3 regions of the Pseudoalteromonas sp. BSi20429 genome follow, and region 2 is predicted to be linked to each of the others. Evidence: predicted binding sites of a transcription regulator. Region 2 holds the regulator's gene; each other region holds the start of a gene.

Region 1 (8,346 bases), on a different contig from region 2:
TGGATTAAGAAAGCTATTGAAGATGCTGAAAAGGATGTTGACGGTGGCAACTTTACCCCTCCACCAACCGATTTATAAAGATTTTTATTAAGATAAATTTGACTATACACAGACTCGTTTGATGAGCGTACTTTATTCCGTGGCAACATTTAGCTTACCACTGTAGTAGTCGTCTTGAATTGGATAACTAATTTAGAGAATAACATCTTAATTAGTTTAGGCTGGGGAGTTTCTGTGATCATATTTATTTATCAAAAAATACATTTCTAATAATAAGTTTAATTCTATAAATATAAAGGTTTGAAAAATGCCAAAAATTAAATGTAAATGTTGTAATTTCGAAGAAGAAGCAAATAAAGAGTTTTTCTTAAAAATTTTAGGTGGAGGTATGGTTGGATTCGGAGGTTACGCTTGGATTGCTTACCTTTTTGCTGGTACTGGTTTTGCTCTTGCTATCTGTATAGCAATAGTGGCTGGGGGCGTTGCGATGCTAGCATTTTCTGATCAGATAACAAAATGGGTATCTGAGAGGTACGATTGTCCAAAGTGCGGCAAACGTGAATGGAGCTTGGTAAAATAATATCAAATATGGTTTGAGCTTCTGTTTACATCAAGTATTCGAAGCTCATTAAAATTTCATTATAAATTTCCTACGCACTTCAATACGGTAACTCTAAAATTCAGGCTCAAATTAAAACCCAATTAATCTCTCAAGATAAAATAAAAGATTAAAAAGCACAAAAATTAAACTATTGAAAGCAGGGGAGTCAATTAATCGCATTTAATTATGGGTATATCTGTCCAACGAGTCGTGTAATGTGGCGATAAAAAAGCCCTTTTCATGTTCCATGATTTTGTGAGTTTTTCACTTCCTAAAGATAAAGTTCCAACCCCATAACGCTTATTTATTTCATCCAAGCACGCCATTACTTCTGGTTTATCTTTACTCACAGAAAACATATCCGCTTGTTGAAATAACTCACTTTCTAATTCTATTGCGCCAATACCGCAGCGATAAAAGCGCGTGTTAGCCTTAAAAATATCATCAATAACATCTGAAACAGCATTGGCAATAACACTGGTATCTGATGTAGGTATAGGAAAGTCATAGAGCAACGATTTCTTATAATACACGTCTTCGTGTGGCGAGCTTGCAGCGAATATAACGAGTCGTTTTGCTAATGATTGTTGTTTCCTAAGTTTACGACCTACAATTGCTGCGTGTGTTACGAGGGCTGATTTTAATGTATTTAAATCACTTACTCTTTCCCCGAAACTTCTCGTTGAGTAGATTTCTTTTTTATTCTGTTTTACTTCATCCCAACTTAAACAAGCGATGCCGTTAAGCTCACTTACGGTCCTCTCAACAACAACGCTAAACATGCGTCGCATTGCTTTAGGGTTCTGGTTTGCTAAATCCCATGCACTTTTAATCCCCATGACCTTAAGTTTTCTACCGAGTCGAGAGCCAATACCCCAGACATCGGTAACATCCATACGCATTAGCACTTCTTGGCGTGAGATATCATCATTAATAACAGCAACCCCGTTATAACCAGAGAGTTTTTTTGCCGCATGGTTGGCTGCTTTAGCTAAAGTAGGCGTAATGCCAAAGCCCACACCAACAGGCAATCCTGTCTCGCGCCATACAGCTCGTCGTATTGTGTGTCCGTAGTCAGCCCAGTCATTAATGATTTTAGAAAAACCAGTAAAACGTAAAAACGATTCATCAATACTATAAACATAATGGTCATCACAAAAACGATTAATGACAGTCATCATTCTTTCACTTAAATCAGCGTAAAGTTCATAATTAGAAGAGCGAACCACGACATGGTGTTGTTCTAAATAGTTTTTAATCTTGAAGTAAGGCTGAAATTTGGGGATGTTCAACTTTCTTGCGATAGGGCATATGGCGCAAATACACCCATCGTTATTTGTCAGAACAACAACGGGTTTAAAGCGAATGGATGGGTCAAATACCTTCTCCGCACTGGCATAAAATGCCACTGCATCTACGAGGGCAAACATCGATTCACTTCAGCTTTATTTCTGTGTAGGCGGATGCTCGCAGTAACGACGCCTTCGAGCTTAAAGTCATCATCATTAGAAATATAAACAGACTTATAATCTTTAGAGGCAGAGATAAGTAAGCGTTTCGATTTATCTATGATTTTACAAACAAACGAACCGTTATAACTAGCAACAATAATATCGCCGGTACTTACATCCTCAGCTCTATCAATGACTAATAAGTCACCATCGAATATTCCTACTTCTTGCATGGATTGCCCAGAAGCTATACCAATGAAAGTAGCATTCGGGTGTTTAATGATTAGTTCATCGATTGAAATACCGAGCTCTACATATTCTGCGGCAGGAGATTCAAAGCCGGTAATGCCTGCTTCTATAAAAATTGGAATAACGAACATACATACCTCAAACACTGTTTATATATACAGTGTAATTTAAGGTTCAAATTATGCCAAGGTTCTTTTTGTGAAGACGATAGTTTAATTAAAGCTGGTATAAGCATGTTTTAGACTTAAAGGTTAAAAACCCCTTTAATAACAATTAGTAAAATTACCATCGGTTTGTTAAAATTTCACTAGGGAATTATGAGCTTACTCAAAGCTTATTTTAATTATGGAATAATTTACTGATGACTTTATTTAAAAACACTATTGTATCTTTTCTGATACTTAGCTTTATTACTGGCTGTTCAGCCTCTAGACACGCCATCATTGCCGGTGACTCTGAATTAACAGATGCTCAAGTGTGTCGAAATTACCTTAATGATAAAGATATCCTCGCTAAAAGTTACACCGCCGAAAATACTGATGAAGCGAACTATATCTACGCGCTTAACAGAGAAGTTAAATATAGAACACTCACTCAGTACAAATGTGAGATATTAGCTGCACAAGACAGAAAAGAAATCGCTCAAGGCGTTGTTGCTGCTGTCGTTGCGGTAGGTGTCGTTGTTTTAGCTGTTGCTGCAGCAGGAGCTGGCGGGTCAAATAACTATTCTTCTGGTTATGCGTGGGACCAGTTTTATGATGGTAACTACAACTTAGTCTGGCGCTGTCGAGATAAGTCTACGGGCCAATTTGCATATAACAGCGCTTGCTCTGGACAGTATCAAAATGACAATACATGGACTGGGAAGTAGCTTTCCTATTGAATTTTAAAGCATAATATCTTAGTTCTACAATTAAAATTGTCAGTCACCACAAATGAAAACTAGCTTATTAACTCATTTATTATATGTGACATATTTAAACTGAAATAGGTACCAAGAATCATAATGAAAGCATCCACAATTTCACTGTTAGCAACACTTATTTTCTCTGCTACCTCTTCAGCAAATCAAGAAATCGACTCATTTAGCAAAGCTAAACGACTTCTAGAAAAACAAGTTTATAACAATCACCGCGTTACACTTTATTGTGGTGCGACATTTGACGCTAGTAAAAAAGTAACCGCGCCGGAGGGCTTTTCGACAACAAAGTACGTCAAACGAGCAAAAAAAATTGAATGGGAACATGTCGTTCCGGCAGAAAACTTTGGTCGTACTTTTAGCGAATGGCGAGATGGGCATAAGCAATGTGTAAATAGTAAGGGGAAGTCATTTAAAGGTCGAAGATGTGCAGAGAAAGTAAATACGGAATACCGTTTCATGCAAGCTGATATGTTCAACCTTTATCCGGCTATTGGGGCTGTGAATGCTCTGAGAAGCAATCATAACTTTACTATGCTTCCTGCGGCTCAAAGCGATTTTGGACGTTGTGCTATGAAAATTGACGACAGTAAAGCCGAGCCACCTGAAATGGCTAGAGGTCAAATTGCGCGTACTTATCTGTATATGGAGAATACCTATAAACGATACAGCATGAGTAAAGCACAACGCCAACTAATGAATGCGTGGGATAGAATGTATCCTGTAGATGCTTGGGAATGTACTAGAGCTGAGAAGATTTCCAAGCTACAAAAGAATCAAAATGATGTAGTTAAAAGCCGCTGTGAGAGTATAGGTCTATAACTATGTTGTCTGTAGTGGCTGTATGCTCTAAAAAAAGCTTTCAAGCTTGTACATATATCTATAAATATCTATATTAGAAACAACATTTAAAAAGAATTTTTATGCGTCAAGAAATACATGAAGTAACTATTCAAGATATTGAAAACGATTTATTTCTCGTAACCGGCGACCGTGGTTTAGCTAAAGCCCAGGCCCATGCATTTTCTATACATTACCGTGGAGAGATAATAGATTCGGTTAAGTATAAGCGAGGCTTTATCTCAGCTGATGACTTAATCTATTCACGCCATGTACGTTGGGAGCATATGAAAAAGCATGCTCAAAAGCTAGCCGCAAATATGGCGAAGGCTGGGCACGGAAATAAACCTAAGAATACAGCGGCTCATCACATAGTGTCTTGGAATGATATGCGCGCTGCCCGTTCAAGGCTGAGGTTAGCGGCGTTCGGTATCGATATTGATCATGAAGCAAATGGTGTCTACTTACCTCGGTTTCAAAAGCATGTTCCAATGGACATCCTCCCAGATGCTTATCCACATTCAAAAATTCATACAGGCAAATATTACTTTAATATTGAGTTCTTACTTAATGAAACGATAGCAGAGGGCCTAGGCCGACAAGGTATTATCGAAACGTTGAAAGAGATAGGTGAAGAACTTGCCGATGGTACATTTCCAATTACTACATTATTGACTCAAGGTAATACTTAATGCCAAACAAATTTAATAAAGTATACAGTGTCAGTGTCGAGCCTGATGAGTTTCTCTTACTTAATGAAACGGGGTTCGAACAAACTATTCAATTGACCGAGGGCCAGTTGTTAATGTTCGATGGTGTAAGCATGAAAGACAATTGGAGAGAGTTGGGCGTTGATTGGTTGATAGAGCCTAGTTCTGCTCACCAAAACTTAAAAAAACCTGATATAGCCGGTTTGGGTGCCTCAACAATTGTAGTGTCCCCCAAATATTCACCTTTATTCTTAAACGGTTTTAGTAAAAACGTTGAGCTGCTTGAATGCAATTTAGAAGGTGAGAAGTGGTTTGCATTTAATCTTGTAGGGTTTGATAAAGCCCTTAGTGAAGAGCAATCCATCCGAAATATCAAAAATGGCAAACCGAGTAGAATTAGAAAGTTCAAAAGGATGGTATTTGAGAAGAGTGCGATTGAAAATCCTGAATTATTTAGGGTACGAGAAGCTGGGCTTCGATACTTTACTACAGACGCTACAAATAGCTTATATAGCATCGTTCAAGAGCATGGGATAAAAGGGTTGTACTTCCATGAAATAGAAACAGTATAATGTCAGTGTCTAAAGATTAATCGTGACTCGATGCTTCAGAGTTAATGTATCTATACCACTATAATCAAATGAATTAATAACAAGGGACACTTAATGAAGGATTCAACAACCGAGAAGGCTAGCAGGTGGTTTAAGGAAAATGAAAGTCACATAGATGCATCTCAAAGCGTATTACACCATCTTTTAAAATACTATTCGGGCAAGCCTGTAAGTTGGAGAAAAGAGTCGCCTGTAAAGATTGTATTAGGTTCAAACAATAAACCAGGCAGAATTTCAATTACTCCTCAAACTCAGCCTAATATAAGACTTAGGTTTGTTCCTTTAGAAACTATTGATCACATTACTCGCTTTGTAGAAGAGTTAGAGAGGGTGCATGGGAGCTACCTAGCATTCAAGCTAAAGGGCAAAAGCCTAGACATCACTAGTGATTTTCAAGATGAATCCCTCATCAAGTTACAACATGTTACAGATCTTATTTTAAATAAATTTAACTTTACTGATTTTACAAAACCTAAGAGCTATACTTTTCCCTATGACAATAAAGAGGAAGTGCAGAGTATTCAACGGAAAGCCGTTATTTTTAAAAACATTTTGTTAAACGAAGCGGCGATGGAAAGAAGGTTCGTCAACTGGCTAAAAGCAGAACACGATATTGACGCTAAATGCCAAGATAGTGATGGTCCTTTTCGAAGAGACGTTACATACACGCATGATGATTGCAGCATCATTGCGGAGTTAAAATATACAAGCTCTGCGAGAGAAAATATTGAGCAGGCTATAGGTCAACTTCTACGCTACAAATTACATCCAGCAGCGAAAAAAGATTCGGATAAATTAATAATCGTTTCTGGTGGAAGCACTCCAACTAATGACGACATTGAATGGTTCAGAAGGCTGAAGAAAGTATTAGGTCTTAATATAGAAATGCTTTGCGAAGACCCAACAGCTAATGGTGTTTTTATAGCTCCAAATTTACTAACAAAATAAGCTTTTGCCTGCTCTGTCGATTCGATAAATAGGGCTCAATTAAATCTAACAGTCTGCTTGGCACATTGACGAAGTTCAACTTGGAGCGAATTATAGTCATTCACACCTAAGAACTACACTTTAAAGTGGTTTAGCGCCAAATGAATCTGAGGTTAGATATCAAGATTCTAAAACTGTGGCCAAATTATATTGACCACTACAAGGTTAACGCTATCAAAAAACAGAAGTATATTTCCGATAACTACCTTTGAAGCCCTAAAAACGGAAGTTTGCTTCTGAAATATAGCAATATAGGCTTACAAATCGGAAGTTTACTTCCGCTTTGTACTTTAAGATTATAAGCCGGTGTTTAGTGAAAGCTGGGAAGTCCAAACTCGTTTCTGCCCCAAACCGCGTTAGCTTCAAATTTTCCTTGCACAATTTCGTGCGGATTTTGACTAAAAATTAGTAATGCTTGTAGATAACGAGCATATAATTAGTTTTAAAAGATGATTTTCAAAACGTGAAGCGAAGCAATGGGGTAGATAGAAATAAAGCCGTTAAAACGTTTCTAACGGCTTTATTTCACTTTACTGGAATGAATGGTCGAGCATAAGCATGAAAGTCTGTAAATTCGCATCATGCAAGCGTAAACGCCCTGTCCGAGACAATTCCATATCAATACCGTTAACTAACATGTGAACGGTGTCAATAACAGCAGGTGTTTCGCTGTAGTGTTCCAAGTAAAACGGGTTTAGGTCTTTTGAACTAATGATTTTTGTTTTAGCAATAGTATTAGGATCGCACTGTATGTTTGATAAAGACATAGACTTGATGACGTGATCATACTTAGAGCCAAATACATTCAATAGCTTCTTCAAATCAAGATCAACGGGTTTTAGACCACTACCAGAACCAAACAACGTTCTTATCATTTCGAATGGATACTTCATGCTACGTGGTGGGTCTACAACGTACAGAGCATGTTTAGTATCGAACCTGATACCGAATTTAACTTTAATGTAAGAGACAGTTTCTATTTCAGACACATTACCGTCTGGAAGTTCGAATTCTTGCTTACGTATAGTTCTCTCAATGAACTGCGCTACAAAGTCAGAATCACTCTTAACTATCTCAAAACCAAAACCCTTTTCATCAGTATATCTTTTCTGAAGTAGTCGCTCTTCTATGTAATCCCTAGATACGGGGATATCTGCGCAGCAGTAGAGTTTAACCTTGATCATTAACTAGCCTCCTGCTTATCCACATCAAGTTCTTCTATTATTGGATACCTTTTGCTTAGTTTTTCAATGATGAAGTCATTTATAAGGAATATTTTTTTTTCCAACTTAAAAATAATTCTATCAAAATCAGCTTGTTCTAGCTTTTCCTTGTTGCCATTAGTTAGTTCTTTATGAAGAACTTTAAACTTAATGTTCTTCGCTAAGTGCTTTTCATCAAAACCAAGTTCAAACATGATCATTGGGTTGTTCGAAAGAAACGTTGCTTTTGACTTCCAACGGATACTGCTACGATAAAAACCATCTTTACATAGTTCAGTGATTTGTTTGGTTTCAACAAGTGATGGGCCATCATAAGCCGCATTAGCGATATTAAACATTAGATTTTCTTCATCATCCTGCTGTGTATCTTCACCGATCTCATCTTCAAGTTCGCCATCATTTTCTAATTCATCATAAACATTGACTTCATCTTCAGGTTTCTTATGCACATCGCCTTCAACTTTAATTCGACTAACACGAACTTTTTCTAAGCCTGCATATTCAAAGCCAGAAGAGTTGTAGATGCCATCAAAATCATAAAGATGTTGCGCAAACACATTACGAATATCTGCATCTAGAACTGCCGACATATCAATTTCATTAACAACAATATTCGAACTAACGTCTGCTTTATAGATGTTAATGATTTGTTCTAGCATGCTTTCGATTCGATTCGTATATGAGTACCTAACAGATGTATAATCGTTGTGAGCAATGAACCAAATATCACCAACATAAAGTTTCTTTTGCTGGAA
Region 2 (8,346 bases):
TTTGTTTAATTGAGCTGAGTGTTTGATATCCAGCTAGCTTTAAACGCTAAAAAATACTTAAAAGCTGCGAAATATCTATATAAAGTGGTTAATAGAGCATAGTTGATTTGGTATAACGGTAAAACTGCGTTAAAGTTTGCAATGAAATTATTAGAGGATAAATACGAAACGATGTCGGAAATTCAATTTTTAAATGTAGATCTTGAGCTTGAATCAAAGCAAGATATTAGTTTGCTAGTGGCAGACTTGAAAAAAGTCGCGACGATTTTACATTATGACAAAGACGAATACCGTCAATTAGCGCGTATTGAAGCAACAGGTGTAGTAAACACGCCTGACAAAGCAATAAACCATATATGTGAGCTTATTGAATCGTGTTCGCGTAACGCGCTAAAGCAATGGTTAAGCTGTTCACGTAGAACGTTTGATATTGGTTTTGAATCAGGCACTTCCCCTAAGTGCTTTAATCAAGCCTTAGATGCAGATACATTACTACGTATATCTGCGATTGGTGCGGGTATGGAAATTACAATTTACCCAATCGAAAAGTAACTACCTTCGCTCTACGACTGCTGCGGTCATTTTTGATACGCAGCACAGCTCATTGCGGCTATTTGTAATTTTTATTTCCCACACTGAACTACGTTTGCCAATATGAAACGCTCTTGCCGTTGCTGTTAAAGTGCCGTTGCGAGATGCTTTTAAATGACTTGCGCTAATTTCCTGCCCCACGCAGTAAAATTTTGTAAAATCGACAACAAAGTTAGCTGCATAGCTGGCAACTGTTTCGGCAAGTACAACGTTAGCACCGCCGTGAACCATTCCCATTGGGTTATGATGCTCAGGAATTGCCGGCATAGTGGCTACTAAGTAATCATCACCAATTTCAGTGACTTCTATTCCCATGGTTTTCATTAATGTTCCTTGGCCATCAATGCCTTGTTCTAACTGCTTGCACAGCTCTAAAGTGATGGGCTGGTACCAAATACTCATAATGACTCCTTTGCTTTTTTAATCATTTATAAACCTAGCTTTAGTTATATCCCTAAAATGTACACAAGTGAAATTACTTTGGCTATTTTAAGGCTTAATTTAAATTTGCGATTTTTATTTAACTGTATATACTCACAGTTAAATGTACTGTATGGAAAACCAGTTGTATGCGACCATTAACGAACCGCCAAGCTCAAATACTCGAACTAATTAAAGTTTTTATTAAAGACACTGGTATGCCTCCTACACGTGCTGAAATAGCGCAAACATTAGGTTTTAAAAGTGCCAATGCTGCTGAAGAACATTTAAAAGCACTTGCTAAAAAAGGCGCAATTAAAATGAAACCAGGTGCAAGCCGTGGTATTCAGTTAATTGAAGAAGAAGAGCCAGAACAATTAGGTTTACCGCTTATAGGGCGTGTTGCTGCTGGTTCACCTATTTTGGCGCAAGAGCACGTTGAAAGTCACTGCAAAATCGATCCATTAATGTTTAAACCGGCTGCAGATTTTTTACTACGCGTTAACGGTATGAGCATGAAAGATATTGGTATTATGGATGGTGATTTACTTGCTGTACATCGTACTCAAACCGCTGAAAACGGGCAAGTTGTTGTTGCCCGCCTAGACGAAGACGTAACTGTAAAACGTCTTGAGAAAGCGGGTCGTAAAGTATTACTTCATGCTGAAAACGACGATTTTGAATCTATTGAAGTAGATCTTGAGAATGAGTCTTTTAATATTGAAGGCTTAGCCGTTGGCGTTATAAGAAACGCTGATTGGATGTGACTTTAAAAATAGCTTTTAAACAAGCAGTTTTATAAATGCGTACTAATTAGTACGCATTTTCTGCTTTAAATTCGCACTAAAAATAGGGCATAAATAGCTCACTGACAATTTAAGCTGTAAACTTTTTTGCACTTATATTTTCCCCCTCCGAATGCGTTAAACCCCTTTGTTTTGCTCATCTTTTGAACTTCCTGTTACCTAGTTGGTTACTGATTTTTTATTAATTACTCAATATCACCTGGTTGTTTTTTATACTAAAACTTGCTTGTTGTTCATTTTTTAGCTAATTATTAATGTGCTGAGCTAATAATAACTCACAGCTTTTTAGTTTTGAGAACACACAATATACACAAACACGTTGTTGGCGCAGCAAAACCAATCAATATTAAATGAGATTGACTAAAAAAATAAAAATAACGAATTGGCGTTTAAGCCGTATGCCTCTTCGCTTTGCATTCGCAATAGCATCAAAGGAGCCGTCACATGGGTAAACTGACCTCTACCTTGTGGCTTATATTATGTGTTTTTTCGCACCCAGTTTTGGCTAACAGCCAATACAATATGCGCAAAGGCGTAACCGATATAAGCAATAATGTATATCAGCTGCACATGACCATATTTATAATATGTTGTGTGATTGGGGTGATAGTGTTCGCAATTATGTTTTGGGCACTTATTCATCACCGTAAATCTAAAGGGGCTGTACCTGCCCAATTTCACGAAAGCACTAAAGTAGAAATACTTTGGACTGCAATCCCGTTTGTTATTTTAATTGCTATGGCAGTACCAGCCACTAAAACTCTAATTGCAATGGAAGATGCCAGCAAAGCTGATCTCACTATTAAAATTACAGGCTCGCAATGGAAATGGCATTATGAATATATGGGTGAAGATGTAGAGTTCTACTCTATTTTATCTACCCCGCAAGATGAAATAGCGAATCTTGCAGATAAAAATCCTAACTACTTACTTGAGGTTGATAAACCTCTCGTACTGCCAATAAATCAAAAAGTACGATTTTTAATGACTTCTGACGATGTTATTCACTCTTGGTGGGTACCTGATTTTGCAGTTAAAAAAGATGCGAATCCCGGCTTTATAAACGAAACATGGACGAACATAAACGAAGAAGGTACTTACCGAGGCCAATGTGCTGAGTTGTGTGGTAAAGATCATGGCTTTATGCCCGTTGTGGTGGTCGCTAAATCTGAGGCTGATTTTAAAACGTGGCTTGCAGATGCAAAGCAAGCTAAACAAAAAGCAGTATTAGCAGATGCCGCATTACTTGATAAAACCCTCCCGAAAGAAGAATTAATGACTTTAGGCGAACAAGTATATATGGCCAATTGTGCTGCATGTCATCAGCCTACTGGCATGGGGTTACCGGGTGTATTTCCTGCACTTAAAGGCAGCCCGATAGTGCTTGGCGATATAAAAGATCACATTGATGTAGTTACCCATGGGCGACCCGGTACGGCAATGCAAGCATTTGCCAAACAGTTATCTATAAAGCAATTAGCAGCGGTTATTACTTATAAACGTAATGCGTGGGGTAATGATACGGGTGATGTTATTCAACCGAGTCAAATACAGGCAGCACTTGATGCCAAAGTGGAGGCGAACTAATGAGTAGCATAGTAGAACAACCTAACGCCAATGAAGCTCATCATGCTCATCACCCAGCTAAAGGTTTTAAACGCTGGCTTTACACAACTAATCATAAAGATATAGGTAGTTTATATTTAATTTTTTCGCTGACCATGTTCTTAATTGGTGGTGGAATGGCCATGGTGATCAGAGCTGAATTATTTCAACCAGGTTTACAGTTGGTCGATCCTCACTTTTTTAATCAAATGACCACCGTGCATGGTTTAATTATGGTGTTTGGTGCGGTTATGCCGGCCTTTACAGGCCTTGCTAACTGGATGATACCACTCATGATTGGCGCGCCAGATATGGCATTGCCAAGAATGAATAACTGGAGCTTTTGGATTTTACCGTTTGCGTTTTTAATCCTATTGGCATCGTTATTTATGCCTGGTGGGGGTCCTGCATTTGGTTGGACTTTTTATGCACCACTGTCTACAACATACAGTAATGATAATACTGCATTGTTTGTATTTGCCGTACATATTATGGGGATTAGCTCAATAATGGGCGCAATCAATGTGATTGTAACCATAGTGAACTTACGTGCCCCTGGCATGACATGGATGAAGTTGCCCTTATTTGTATGGACGTGGTTAATTACTGCCTTTTTATTAATAGCGGTAATGCCAGTGCTTGCAGGCGCTGTCACTATGGTACTTACCGATAAGTATTTTGCGACCAGCTTTTTTGATGCCGCAGGCGGTGGCGACCCGGTGATGTTCCAACACATTTTTTGGTTTTTTGGCCATCCCGAAGTATACATAATGATTCTTCCTGCCTTTGGCATTATATCTACAATAGTACCTACCTTTTCTCGTAAAAAACTTTTTGGCTATGCCTCAATGGTATACGCCACATCCTCCATAGCACTATTGAGCTTTATTGTATGGGCTCATCATATGTTTACCACTGGGATGCCGGTCGCTGGCGAGTTGTTTTTTATGTACGCGACCATGCTTATATCGGTACCTACAGGAGTAAAAGTATTTAATTGGGTTGCCACAATGTGGAAAGGCTCAATAACTTTTGAAGTGCCAATGCTTTTTAGTATTGCGTTTATTGTGCTGTTTACCTTAGGTGGCTTTTCGGGGTTGATGCTGGCAATTACACCTGCTGACTTTCAGTACCACGATACTTATTTTGTAGTGGCGCATTTTCATTATGTATTAGTAACAGGGGCTGTATTTTCGATAATGGCGGGGGCCTATTACTGGCTGCCCAAGTGGACGGGCAATATGTTTAATATCACGCTAGCTAAATGGCATTTTTGGCTATCGCTGGTGAGTGTGAACGTACTGTTTTTTCCTATGCATTTTGTAGGGCTTGCCGGTATGCCGCGTCGAATTCCCGATTATGCACTTCAATTTGCCGACTTTAACGCAATCATAAGTATTGGTGGATTTGCCTTTGGTTTATCGCAATTGTTGTTTGTAGCTGTGGTAATTAAATGCGCGCGTGGCGGTGATAAAGTGCCTGCAAAAGTATGGGAAGGGGCAGAAGGGCTTGAGTGGGAAGTTGACTCTCCAGCGCCATATCATACTTTTTCTACGCCGCCGGTAATTAAGTAATGACACACGCACCGCTACTCAAACGTTTGGTACTTATTTGCATAGGCATGTTTGCCTTTGCCTTTGCTTTAGTACCTTTGTATGACGTGTTTTGTGATGTAACAGGGCTTAATGGAAAACCTTCGCTTGAGCAGGCAGAGCAAAGTACACAAATAGTACAAAACCGAGAAGTCGGCGTTAGCTTTACTACTCACGCACAAAGTGGTGCACCGTTTGAAGTTAAATCAAAAGAATACAGTGTAGTGGTAAAACCCGGTGCAATGCGTGAAGTAATGTTTAGTGCTAAAAATAACAGCAACCTAGATAAAGTAATGCAGGCTGTACCATCAGTCTCGCCAGGTAAAGCGGCAAAGTATTTACACAAAATAGCCTGTTTTTGCTTTGATCAGCAACCTCTAAAAGCAGGGGAAGAACTTGAATTTAAATTACTTTTTTATGTTGATACCGCATTGCCAAGCGATATTGAAGAATTAACTTTATCTTATACCGTATTTGATATTAGTGAACAGCTGGTGGCAAGTAATAACTAGCTTTTTAAACTAGTGTGAAACTAGGAGTAAATAGAATGAATCAAGAATATGAGCATTATTATGTACCTGAGCATAGCCCATGGCCTATTGTAGGTGCTGTTGCATTGTTTTTTATTGCAGTAGGGGCAGGCTTGACTGTTATGAGTGTAGGTAAAGAAGGTGGTAGCGGGGTTTATCTGCTTTATGCCGGTATTGTTGTACTTGTTTATATGTTGTTTAGCTGGTTTAAAAATGTAATTAGTGAATCGGACCAAGGTTTGTACTCAGCACAAATGGATCGCTCTTTTAGACAAGGTATGAGCTGGTTTATTTTTTCTGAAGTTATGTTTTTTATGGCCTTTTTTGGTGCGCTTTTTTATGCACGGGTATTGTCGGTACCTTGGCTTGGAGGCGCAGGCAATAATGCAATGACTAACGAGGTTTTATGGCCTACTTTTGAAGCCGTTTGGCCGCTAGTTTCAACACCTGCTGGCGAAACTACTCAAGCTATGGGCTGGCAAGGCTTACCGCTTATAAATACCTTAATACTGCTTACTTCCTCAGTTACTTTACATTTTGCCCATGTAGCGATGGAAAACAATAAACGCACTCCACTTAAAGTTTTTTTAGGCGCTACTATTTTGTTGGGTGTTTGCTTTTTAGGGCTGCAAGTTGAGGAGTACATGCATGCATATAATGACCTTAATCTAACGCTAGATGCGGGTATTTACGGTAATACGTTCTTTTTATTGACTGGTTTTCATGGCATGCATGTAACGCTAGGAACGGTACTTTTATTTGTAATATTTTTACGGATATTAAAAGGGCACTTTACTAAAGATAAGCATTTTGCTTTTCAAGCAGCTGCTTGGTATTGGCACTTTGTTGATGTGGTGTGGCTGTGTTTGTTTGTATTTGTATATGTGCTGTAGCGTTTATTGGCGAATTATTTGCTTTAATAAAACCAAGTTTAAGCGCTGCAATAACAACAACTAAAACAACGACCGAAAACAATACGCGACGACCTAAAAAGTGAGACATAGGTCGTCCCCCAGTTTTCCCTGACACCATAATAAACAATGCTCTAAATAAGTTAAAAAGTATAAATATTAACAACAGTACGATAATAATTTTAATAATCACTGAGTTGACCCTTTATGCAGTTAGTTTTATGGCACAAACAAAAGCTTAGTTCACTAATCACACTTTGTATGGTTGTGGTTGTTGTACTTGTGTGTGTGCGACTAGGATTTTGGCAGTTGGAGCGGGGTGAGCAAAAACAGCAGCAACTAACCGCTATTGCTAAGCAACATACTCGTGGTGTGATGAGCTGGTCTCAATTACTTAACCTGCCTGATAGCTGGAACAAAACAGGTGTATTGGTTGAGTTAAAAGGGCGGTTTGTACAAAGCCAATATTGGCTTTTAGATAATCAAGTTTATAACGGGCAAGTAGGGTACGATTTACTTGCTTTACTAAAGCCAGACAGCGAAGAAAAAGTGATTTTAGTTAATTTAGGATGGGTAAAAGCGCCTATATCTAGAGATACACTGCCAAAGGTTACTCTGCCTACAGGTGTTTTTATTCTTAAAGCGCAAATAAAAGAAAATAACTTAAGTAGCTTTACGCTTGAAGATAAAACTACAAATAATGACTTACCTACAAGAATCCAATCTATCGACTTGAATATGCTGAGCACTCAAAGCCAGCAATCATTAATTAATTTTATGGCTTACAGACAAGGTAATGGTGATGAGATTGCAACACCTCATTATGAGGCAGTTGTTATGAGCCCTCAAAAGCATAATGCCTACGCTGTGCAATGGTTTTTAATTGCTGTTGCATGTGCTGTTGTGGCTATTTTTGCGAGCAAAAAAAGGACACTTAATGAAAAATAATCCCCTTGTGTTGTTTGTGGGCTGCTGCGCTATCCCATTAATTTTGGCATATGGCGCATTAAAGTTTGATTGGTTGCCTACTGCAATTACTAATAATGGCGAGTTTTTAAGCCAAGAAATAAAACTTAAAAATTGGCCGCAAAATAATCCCAAGCAATGGACTATCGCACTTAATTATTCAAACGAATGTAACACCCCATGCAGCGAACAACTCAATGCACTTAATAATTTATATGTGGCACTTGGTAAAAACCAAGGCAAGGTTGATATGGCTGTAATGGGAAGTCCCGACAATAAAAACCTACCATGGAAAATTATTACCGAGCAACAGAGTTTAAATCCTGCAAGTTTGTATTTAATTGATCATATGGGGTTAGTGGTACTTGAATATCCCTTTAAGGTCGAGCCACAAGAAAACCGTTTAGTACAAAAAGGGTTATTAAAAGATCTAAAAAAATTACTTAACTATTCTCGTTCTAGCTAACTAAGTTGAGCTTAAGTTGGAGTATCTGATGTATAAAAATTATAAAAACTTAGTATTAATAACAGGATTACTCGCTTTAATTGTAGTTGCTTTAGGTGCGTACACCCGCTTAAGTGATGCAGGTTTAGGGTGCCCCGATTGGCCTGGTTGTTATGGCTTTTTAACGGTACCTAAGCATGAGGCTGACATAGCCTTAGCAACTCAAAGCTACCCCGATATGATGTTCGAAACCGCAAAAGCGTGGAAAGAAATGATTCATCGCTACTTTGCAGGTGCTTTAGGCTTACTTATTTTAGGTTTATTTGTGTTGGCTTTTTTAAAACGCCAATATCCAACTACGCCAGTTAAATTGCCTTTGGCTTTACTTCTACTAGTGGTGTTTCAGGCTGCTCTTGGTATGTGGACAGTAACCATGAACCTTCAGCCGCTTATTGTAATGGGCCACTTATTAGGTGGCTT
Region 3 (8,346 bases), on a different contig from region 2:
ATTACATAGGCAATTTTAGTTAAAAATGCGCCTTTTTCACCAGTCAATCTTTCATAAATAACGTCACTGATTCGATGAGAGTAACGGCGAAAACCACTTTCACCAATAACACTTTCACGCGCTTCCAAAATATGATCTTGGCTTTTAACTAGCTTACCATTACTCATCATTTGTGTATTGCCACCGGTAATTTGGCCGCGGATCACGTCAACTAACTCATAACGCACTAAGTAACGCCCATCAGTTTGCTGCTCAACTTCGCCCACTAATATCGCTTCCACACCTTTATTAACCCAAGATGCGTAATCAATTTCGCTATCTTTGGTTGGCTGTTGTGGCATCTGCGCTACATCTACAGGTTTAAATTTACCACTGCGCATTAAATCGGCAGCAATAACACTGCTTAATTTTTCAGGGATTGGGCCAACACCTTGGTACTTAAAAGGTACTATAGCAATGGGCCTTGCACCGTCTACACCCTCAGTTATTACAATTTCAAGTGCTGCATTAGCAACACCCACAAACCCAAACAGTAAAACTAAACAGGCTATTTTTATTTTGTTGAACATATCATTCCTTTAAAATTCTGGCTTGATTGTTAAATTAATATTCTTAAGTTGTTCGAATACGTCTTTATCTTTAGATACCGGTAATGTGTCGGCCATGCGCACTGCTCTTAATGCAGCTTCACATACCAACTTATCGCCACCTAATGATTTAACTTGCGTTACTAAACCATTAAAACCTAAACGAATATTTACTCGGCACTGTTGGTTTTTCATTTTTTCATCAATCAATAAGTTTTGCTGAATACGCGCCATAATTAATGCACGGTACTTATCAACTTCGCTTACCACTTGTTGTTGACGTATTTTACTACGGGCAGCCTGCTCTTTGGCAAGTTGCTCTTGTAACATTTGCTCTTGCATTGCTTGCTGGCGTTTACGTTCGGCCTCGGCTGCACGCTCTTTTGCTTCTTCTTCACGTTTTTTACGTTCAGCTTCTGCTTTTTTAAGTGCGTCTTCTTCGGTTTTACGCTTATCAGCAGCAGCTTTTGCTGCACTTTCAGCTTCTTGCTTTTGCTTTTCAGCTTGCTTAGCTTTAGCGCGCTCTTTTTGCTCAATGGCACGTGCTTTTTTAGCTTGTGCTTGCGCCTCGGCTGTTTCTTTTTCTTTAGCTTTACGTTCTTGCTCTAGCTTTTTAATATGCCTAGATTCAGATTCGCGTTGCTTACGTGCATTGGCCGCTCTGCGTTCTAAATCGCGGATACGTTTGTCTTCAGCACTTTTTTTATCTTTTTCTTTCTTTTGAAGTTCAGCAATTTTTTGCTCAACTTGTTTTTGATCAACTGTAACGGCTGATACTGCTTTATCTGGCGTAGGTATAGCCGAATTAAGCGTTACTTCCATTACTTTAGGTGCTGGCGGATGAATGTTTGCAGACGCATACAAAAAACCACCAATTCCTAAATGAAGTACTATCGATTTTACTACTGAACTATTCATACAGCTACTTCCCCTCAAAGGATTCAGTCATTAATCCTACTGATGGTACGCCTGCATTTTTCAAAAAATCCATTAGTAATAATACTTCTTGATACGACACCTTACCCGAGCCTTTAATCATAACTGGCACGTCAGGGTTTTTCATTAACTGTAATTTTATAACCGCAGCAACATCAAGTGCTTCCATAGGCTCTTCAGGATCAGTACCTACGCTTACATAATATTTACCCTCGGCATCAATTGAAGCAATAATGGGCGGAGTATCTTTAGTATCAACTAAATCAGACTCTTCCATTTTAGGTAAATCAACTTTCACACCGTGTGTAATAAGCGGTGCTGTTGCCATAAATATAATAAGTAATACCAACATTACATCAATGTAAGGTACTACATTAATTTCTGCGACCGGACGGCGCTTTTTACGCTGATACATTCGCTTGTGCCTCTATTTGTGTAGCTGCTTGACGGTGTAAAATATTAGCAAACTCTTCCATAAAGTTAATATAGTGAGACTCAAGCTTTTCAACACTGTTTGAAAAGCGGTTATAAGCAATAACGGCCGGAATTGCCGCGAATAAACCCATAGCAGTCGCAATAAGTGCCTCTGCTATACCGGGTGCTACCATTTGTAATGTAGCTTGCTTAACTTCACCTAGTGCAATAAAGGCATTCATAATACCCCACACTGTACCAAACAAACCGATGTACGGACTAATAGAACCTACCGTTGCTAAAAACGATAAGCTAGATTCAATTTTTTCAATTTCACGAGAAAGCGCAACACGCATAGAACGATGCGTCCCTTCCATAACAATACTCGCACTTTGAAATGTATTCTTTTTATGACGAGCAAACTCTTTAAAGCCTGAAGTAAATAAGGCTTCAATACCTTGAGACTGACCGCTGCGTGACGATATTTCGTTATACAATTTACTTAGATCAATACCAGACCAAAATTTTTGCTCAAATTTCTTAGCATTTGATAGTGCATCTGATATTGCTTTTTTACGCTGAAATATAATTGTCCACGACATTACAGACATGGCAACTAGCCCTAACATCACTAACTGAACAAGCAAGCTTGCTTCTAAAATTAGGTCTAAAAAATTAAGCCCTGATCCCACGTTAAACTCCTAAGTAATTTCAAAATACGGCAAATTGGTTAATTTGTGTAAATATGACCGTTTATACGGTCAAAAGTTGCATCTAGTGTATCTAGTCCATTTCAAGCTGACAACGGTATTGCTATGAATAGGCAACAAAAAACGTTAAAAAACAGCTTTAGTTGGCATTTCCCTTTGCCTCAGTATTTTATTTAATCTTTTAAATAAACTCGCTAACTATAAATATGCGTAAATATATAAGTAAAACGTCATAAAATGCGCCGTTTATTCAAAATAAGAGCATAAACACTCAAAACCTATAAGCCTTACCTTCACGTAACAGTAAAACTAATACCGAGCCACATCAAAAGAAATTACTTAAGCTAGAAATTTCATCAACTTATAAATTTAACGATTAATTAACGCGCAAGATTCAAACAACAATAAAATTCACCGAATTAGTTTTTCTAATCTGAAAATACAAATTTTCTAGTTTGAATAAAAAGGTGATCTTACGTATTATTCTCCCATACCGAACTAGCGCACCGAATGAGATAGTTTCATTAAGCCAAGTTCTTAGTAATAGGATATTTTATCGTATTACATTGTTTTACTCTTTCTGGATAAAACCAAATTCAGTAAAACGTAGTTCCCTGGATTACTTCCTTCAACTTGTTGTTTGCCCGCATTTTTTGCGGGCTTTTTTTTGCCTACAATTTAGTGCGCTACATGTTTTATACCAACCTGCATAAATCTTTGATCAATTTAACGAATTAAATTGCACTATAACGTCGTTAAAAATTTTTTATTTAGAACAACTAGATACAAAAACTTTTGCCTAGTTCTAGCGTAATTTTCTTAACGTTAAGTAGACCCCATATATAAGCAGATTGGTATTATTTATAAACTAATAATTGCCCTACCTATTTTACAATAAGTAATTCGGTTACTAGTTTGAATGGTACGCAGGATAGCTTCGCGAGTCTTAACGCCCTGTGAATTAACAGTTAACTATAAAGCGTATAAGTATTTTGAAATAACATTTGCAACAGTGTGCTGAGGTTTTGGGTAAAATACCAGCCGTATAAATATTTGAAAGAAAGGGATACTGAGTCAATTACCTGCTGCGCAATAAACCACAGCAAGTAATATGTATGAGGCTAGTCTTTTTTAGGAAGTAAACCAAAGTGATGGTATGCACTGTCAGACACTATTCGCCCACGCGGAGTACGCTGAATAAACCCTTGCTGAATTAAAAACGGCTCTATTACATCTTCTATTGTTTCACGCTCTTCACCAATAGCTGCAGCTACATTGTCGAGTCCTACTGGGCCGCCCATGAATTTTTCAATTATTGCGAGTAAATATTTGCGATCCATATAATCAAAACCACTTTTATCTACATCAATCATATCAAGCGCTTGCTTAGCTACTTCGGCGTTTACTGTGCCGTCAGATTTTACCTGTGTGTAATCGCGTACACGCCGTAATAAACGGTTTGCAATACGTGGTGTACCACGTGAACGTTGTGCAATTTCGGTTGCGCCGTCGTCACACATTTCTAAACCAAGATAATGTGCAGAGCGCCCTACTATGTGCGACAAATCTTCTACAGAATAAAACTCTAATCGCTGCACAATACCAAAACGGTCACGCAGTGGCGATGTTAGCGAGCCTGCTCGCGTAGTGGCACCAATAAGTGTAAATGCAGGTAAGTCTAATTTAATAGAACGCGCAGCTGGGCCTTCACCAATCATTATATCAAGCTGGTAGTCTTCCATTGCTGGATACAGTATTTCTTCAACTTGCGGGCTTAGCCTGTGTATTTCATCAATAAACAGTACATCGCCTTCTTCTAAATTAGTAAGTAACGCAGCTAAATCGCCTGCTTTTTCAAGTACAGGGCCGGATGTTGTTTTAATACTTACGTGTAATTCGTTGGCTACAATATTTGCAAGCGTGGTTTTACCAAGCCCTGGTGGGCCAAATATTAATAAATGATCGAGCGCTTCACCACGGGTTCGGGCAGCTTCAATAAAAATTTCCATTTGCTGCTTAACATGAGGCTGGCCTCTGTAGTCGGCTAAAAGTTTTGGTCTTATTGCACGATCTATAGAGTCTTCATTTGTTTTTTCAGTCGCATCAATTAAGCGATCCGCTTCAATCATGGGTTACTCACAACATTGATTTTAAAGATTCTCTAATAAGAACCTCAGTAGACATATCGGGTTTGCTTATCGATTTTACTGCTTTTTGAGCTTGTGGCAATTTATAACCTAATGCAAGCAGTGCCGATACGGCATCATCGGCTGCGTTATTAGCTATTGTCGCATCGCTCATTGGCTCTATTACTGCACTGTCGCTAAATGGCGTAAATAAATCATTACCCCAATCTTTTAATCTGTCTTTCATTTCGAGTACTAAACGCTCGGCTGTTTTTTTACCTACACCGGGTAATTTAACTAGCGACGTTGAGTCTTCGTTATTTACACAGCTTACAAATTGCTTTGCCGACATGCCCGATAAAATAGCTAAGCCAAGTTTTGGCCCAACGCCGTTTGCTTTTAATAGCTCTCTAAACAAAGCGCGTTCTACTTTATTATTAAAACCAAATAATAACTGAGCATCTTCACGCACTACAAAGTGGGTGTAAACAATCGCGTTTTCACCAATTTTTGGTAAATCGTAAAAACAGGTCATTGGCATTTGTACTTCGTAACCGACACCACTTACTTCGAGTAATATTTCTGGTGGCTGTTTTTCGACTAAAATACCATTTAAGCGGCCTATCATAGTTATTTCCTTAAACGTCCTCTAACGGTTTTGCTTGCGCTACCCGCTAGTTTAATTAAATTTTGTTCTGAGTGAGCGTGGCAAATCGCAATAGCGAGTGCATCAGCTGCATCGGCCTGTGGCGTACCTGGTAGTTTTAAAATATTTTTTACCATGTGTTGCACTTGAGTTTTATCAGCGCCACCGTTACCTACTACTGCTTGCTTAATTTGCCTAGCTGAATATTCAAATACGGGCAAGTCGGCCATTGCAGCACCTACAATAGCAGCGCCTCTAGCTTGGCCAAGCTTTAAAGCAGAATCGGGGTTATGCGCCATAAATACTTTTTCAATGGCAAAGGTTTCTGGCGAAAACTGCTCAATAAGCTGTGTAATGCCTTGATAGATCATTTTAAGCCTAACCGGAAAAGGATGATCGGCTAACTTAATACAACCACTGCCTAAGTATGTAAATTTAGAACCTTGGTGGGCAACAACGCCATATCCGGTCAAACGTGAACCAGGATCGATCCCTAAAATAATGGCCAAACAGCACTCCATTGTTATTATTTTTAAATTACGCTAATAATGCCAGAGCACTGTATAAATTACCAGTGCAAAGAAAAACAAAAATGCCCACGTGTTAGGCGGGCATTTGAAGGAGCATGTTAGTTTAAGCTTACCCTAGGGCACGCACTAATCCTTGGGTATTTTGTTTAAGTGTTCGTGCAATCATTAAATAGCCTAATCCAGCCACAAATACACCGCCAGCTACCGGACCAATAATCCATATATGCGGGTGTAACTTACCTGCTAAATCAAACATTTGTTGCTGCACAATTAAAAGCGCTATATCACTAAAAAATGCAGCAACTAAGCCAGCTAAACCGCCGAGTAATAAAAACTCGTACAAGGTCGCGTTTTTAATTAATCGGCTTTTAGCGCCAAGCGTTCGCAGTATGACAATTTCTTGCATACGCTCACCTAAACTAGCTTGCACTTGCGATATAAGTACAAGCGCGCCACACAGCACAACAATTGCAAGTACAAAGCCAATGGCGAGTGATACTTGCGAAATAGTTGTTTGTATTTGCTTAACAAAGTTATCAATATCAATCGCTGTAATAGTAGGGTAAGTACGCAATAACTGGCTAAAATCACGCTTTTGATCTGGGTTTATACGTACCGACGAAATATACGTTGCCGGAAAATCTGCAAGTACATCTGGGCTTAAAATAATAAAAAAGTTAGGTTTAAGCGTGGCCCAATTAACTTTGCGCACACTGGTGATTTTAGCATCGAACGACTGCGAACCAATTAAAAATGTGAGCGTATCGCCTATCTCAACATCTAAACGCTCAAGCATCGACTCCTCTACTGAGGCTTCAGCCATCGCATTTTCACCAAACCACGTGCCTTGTGTTACTTCATTTTGGTCAGGCACATCTTTAAGCCATGTAAGGTTTAGCTCGCGGCCAATACCTGCACGTGCTTCTTCGTCTTTTTTCTCGTTGTCTTGCAGCGATACAGAACGTGCTACCAACTCGCCGTTTACCGCATTTACGCGTCCACGAATAGTGGGATAAAACTCTGATACCTGAATATCTTTTTGTGCTAAATACTCATTAATTGGCTCAAGCTCATTTTGCGTAATATTAACTAAAAACGCATTAGGCGCGTCGCTTGGAAGTTGCGACTGCCAATCAGATATCATGTCGTTTTTAAGTACCACTAAAAACAGCAGTAATTTAATCGCTAATGAAAAACTAATTAACTGTACCGCGTTCACATTTGCACGCTTTTGAATAGATGCAATTGCAAGCGACCAACTGTTACCTGGCTTAAGCCCTAATTTTCGACCGCCACCAAATATTAATTTAGATATCAAAAACAACACACCAATTAGCGCAAGCGTTGAGGCAAACAAAATAAGCGTTATTTTTATGTTGTTACTAAATAACCACATTAATAAAAACACAGTTAGCGCACTCATGCCTAAATGCACACGACTTACTGCCAACTTGTCACCTAAGTTACGGCGCAGCACTCTAAGCGGTGGAATATCAAATAAATCAAATAACGGTTTAATAGAAAACATAACGGCACAAATTACGCCAGTGCTTATAGCCACCAGCCAAGGTTTAAAGCCACCTAAAGGTAGCTCTGTGCCCATACTTTTCGATAAGTAACTTGTTGCTATTTCTTGCAAGCCATAACCAATTAACAGCCCAATACTTACCGCCATTGCACATACAAGCAATAAATGGAGCATGTATATTTTGCGGATCATTGAACGGCTACCGCCTAGCGTTTTCATCATCGCTACTGGATCGTATTGGCGTTCACAATAACGTTTTGCTGAAACGGCTATAGCCACTGCGGCTAAAATAATACCTAATAGGCCGGCAAGTAATAAAAAGCTCTCTGCACGGTTTAAACTATTTGAAATAGGTGATTGACGGTCTTTAACGCCGTACCATTGTTGGTTTTCTTTCATTTGTGGTTTAAGCCACTCGTAAAAGCTATTTATATCGGCCTCATTACCTGCATAAAGTTGGCGATAATAAACACGACTACCTGGCTGCACAACTTCGGTTTTTGCCACATCGTCAATATTAATAAGCACGCGGCGGCTACTCGAAAATACATTAAATGGCGCATCGGGCTCTTCTACAATAACTTTTGAAACATTAAATAATGCAGCGCCAAGCTCTACTTGCGCGCCTATATCAATGTTTAAACTGTAAAATACTGATTCACTTAGCCACACATTACCAGGCGTTGGTCCGCTATTAGCAACCTTAGTTTCACCGGTTAAGGTATCTTTAACTTTTAACTGCCCTTTTAACGGGTACGCATTAGATGCCGCTTTTACTGAGCTAAACTGCATTTCATCATCGGCAAACAACATAGTGTCGAAGTACACCATTTGCGCCGTTTTTAAATTTTGGCTCTGTGCTTTAGTAA

The links. Region 2 encodes LexA, which represses DNA repair genes until DNA is damaged. Its sites were predicted from a motif close to TACTGTATNNNNATACAGTA; they were not measured.
Region 1: the regulator LexA is predicted to act here: its motif matches at 2,445-2,464, upstream of P20429_RS08420 (LexA family transcriptional regulator).
Region 3: the regulator LexA is predicted to act here: its motif matches at 5,977-5,996, upstream of ruvC (crossover junction endodeoxyribonuclease RuvC).

What each region holds. Positions count from the first base shown of each region.
Region 1 is NZ_BADV01000055.1:1,822-10,167, forward strand. Features, by position in the region: gene P20429_RS20125 (GTP-binding protein) at 1-78, shown strand, start outside; gene P20429_RS19580 (hypothetical protein) at 308-580, shown strand; gene P20429_RS19585 (Y-family DNA polymerase) at 772-2,031, opposite strand; gene P20429_RS08420 (LexA family transcriptional regulator) at 2,016-2,432, opposite strand; gene P20429_RS08415 (hypothetical protein) at 2,777-3,172, shown strand; gene P20429_RS08410 (endonuclease) at 3,308-4,042, shown strand; gene P20429_RS08405 (AHH domain-containing protein) at 4,144-4,752, shown strand; gene P20429_RS08400 (hypothetical protein) at 4,752-5,342, shown strand; gene P20429_RS08395 (hypothetical protein) at 5,436-6,329, shown strand; gene P20429_RS08390 (hypothetical protein) at 6,899-7,552, opposite strand; gene P20429_RS08385 (hypothetical protein) at 7,552-8,346, opposite strand, start outside.
Region 2 is NZ_BADV01000071.1:13,642-21,987, forward strand. Features, by position in the region: gene P20429_RS06040 (hypothetical protein) at 172-552, shown strand; gene P20429_RS06035 (PaaI family thioesterase) at 553-993, opposite strand; gene lexA (transcriptional repressor LexA) at 1,161-1,778, shown strand; gene coxB (cytochrome c oxidase subunit II) at 2,262-3,404, shown strand; gene ctaD (cytochrome c oxidase subunit I) at 3,404-4,996, shown strand; gene P20429_RS06015 (cytochrome c oxidase assembly protein) at 4,996-5,526, shown strand; gene P20429_RS06010 (cytochrome c oxidase subunit 3) at 5,562-6,437, shown strand; gene P20429_RS21060 (DUF2909 family protein) at 6,340-6,648, opposite strand; gene P20429_RS06005 (SURF1 family protein) at 6,663-7,403, shown strand; gene P20429_RS06000 (hypothetical protein) at 7,393-7,887, shown strand; gene P20429_RS05995 (heme A synthase) at 7,916-8,346, shown strand, end outside.
Region 3 is NZ_BADV01000011.1:40,079-48,424, reverse strand. Features, by position in the region: gene tolB (Tol-Pal system beta propeller repeat protein TolB) at 1-569, opposite strand, end outside; gene tolA (cell envelope integrity protein TolA) at 579-1,505, opposite strand; gene tolR (protein TolR) at 1,510-1,938, opposite strand; gene tolQ (protein TolQ) at 1,925-2,629, opposite strand; gene ruvB (Holliday junction branch migration DNA helicase RuvB) at 3,769-4,776, opposite strand; gene ruvA (Holliday junction branch migration protein RuvA) at 4,784-5,401, opposite strand; gene ruvC (crossover junction endodeoxyribonuclease RuvC) at 5,404-5,928, opposite strand; gene P20429_RS17325 (ABC transporter permease) at 6,059-8,346, opposite strand, start outside.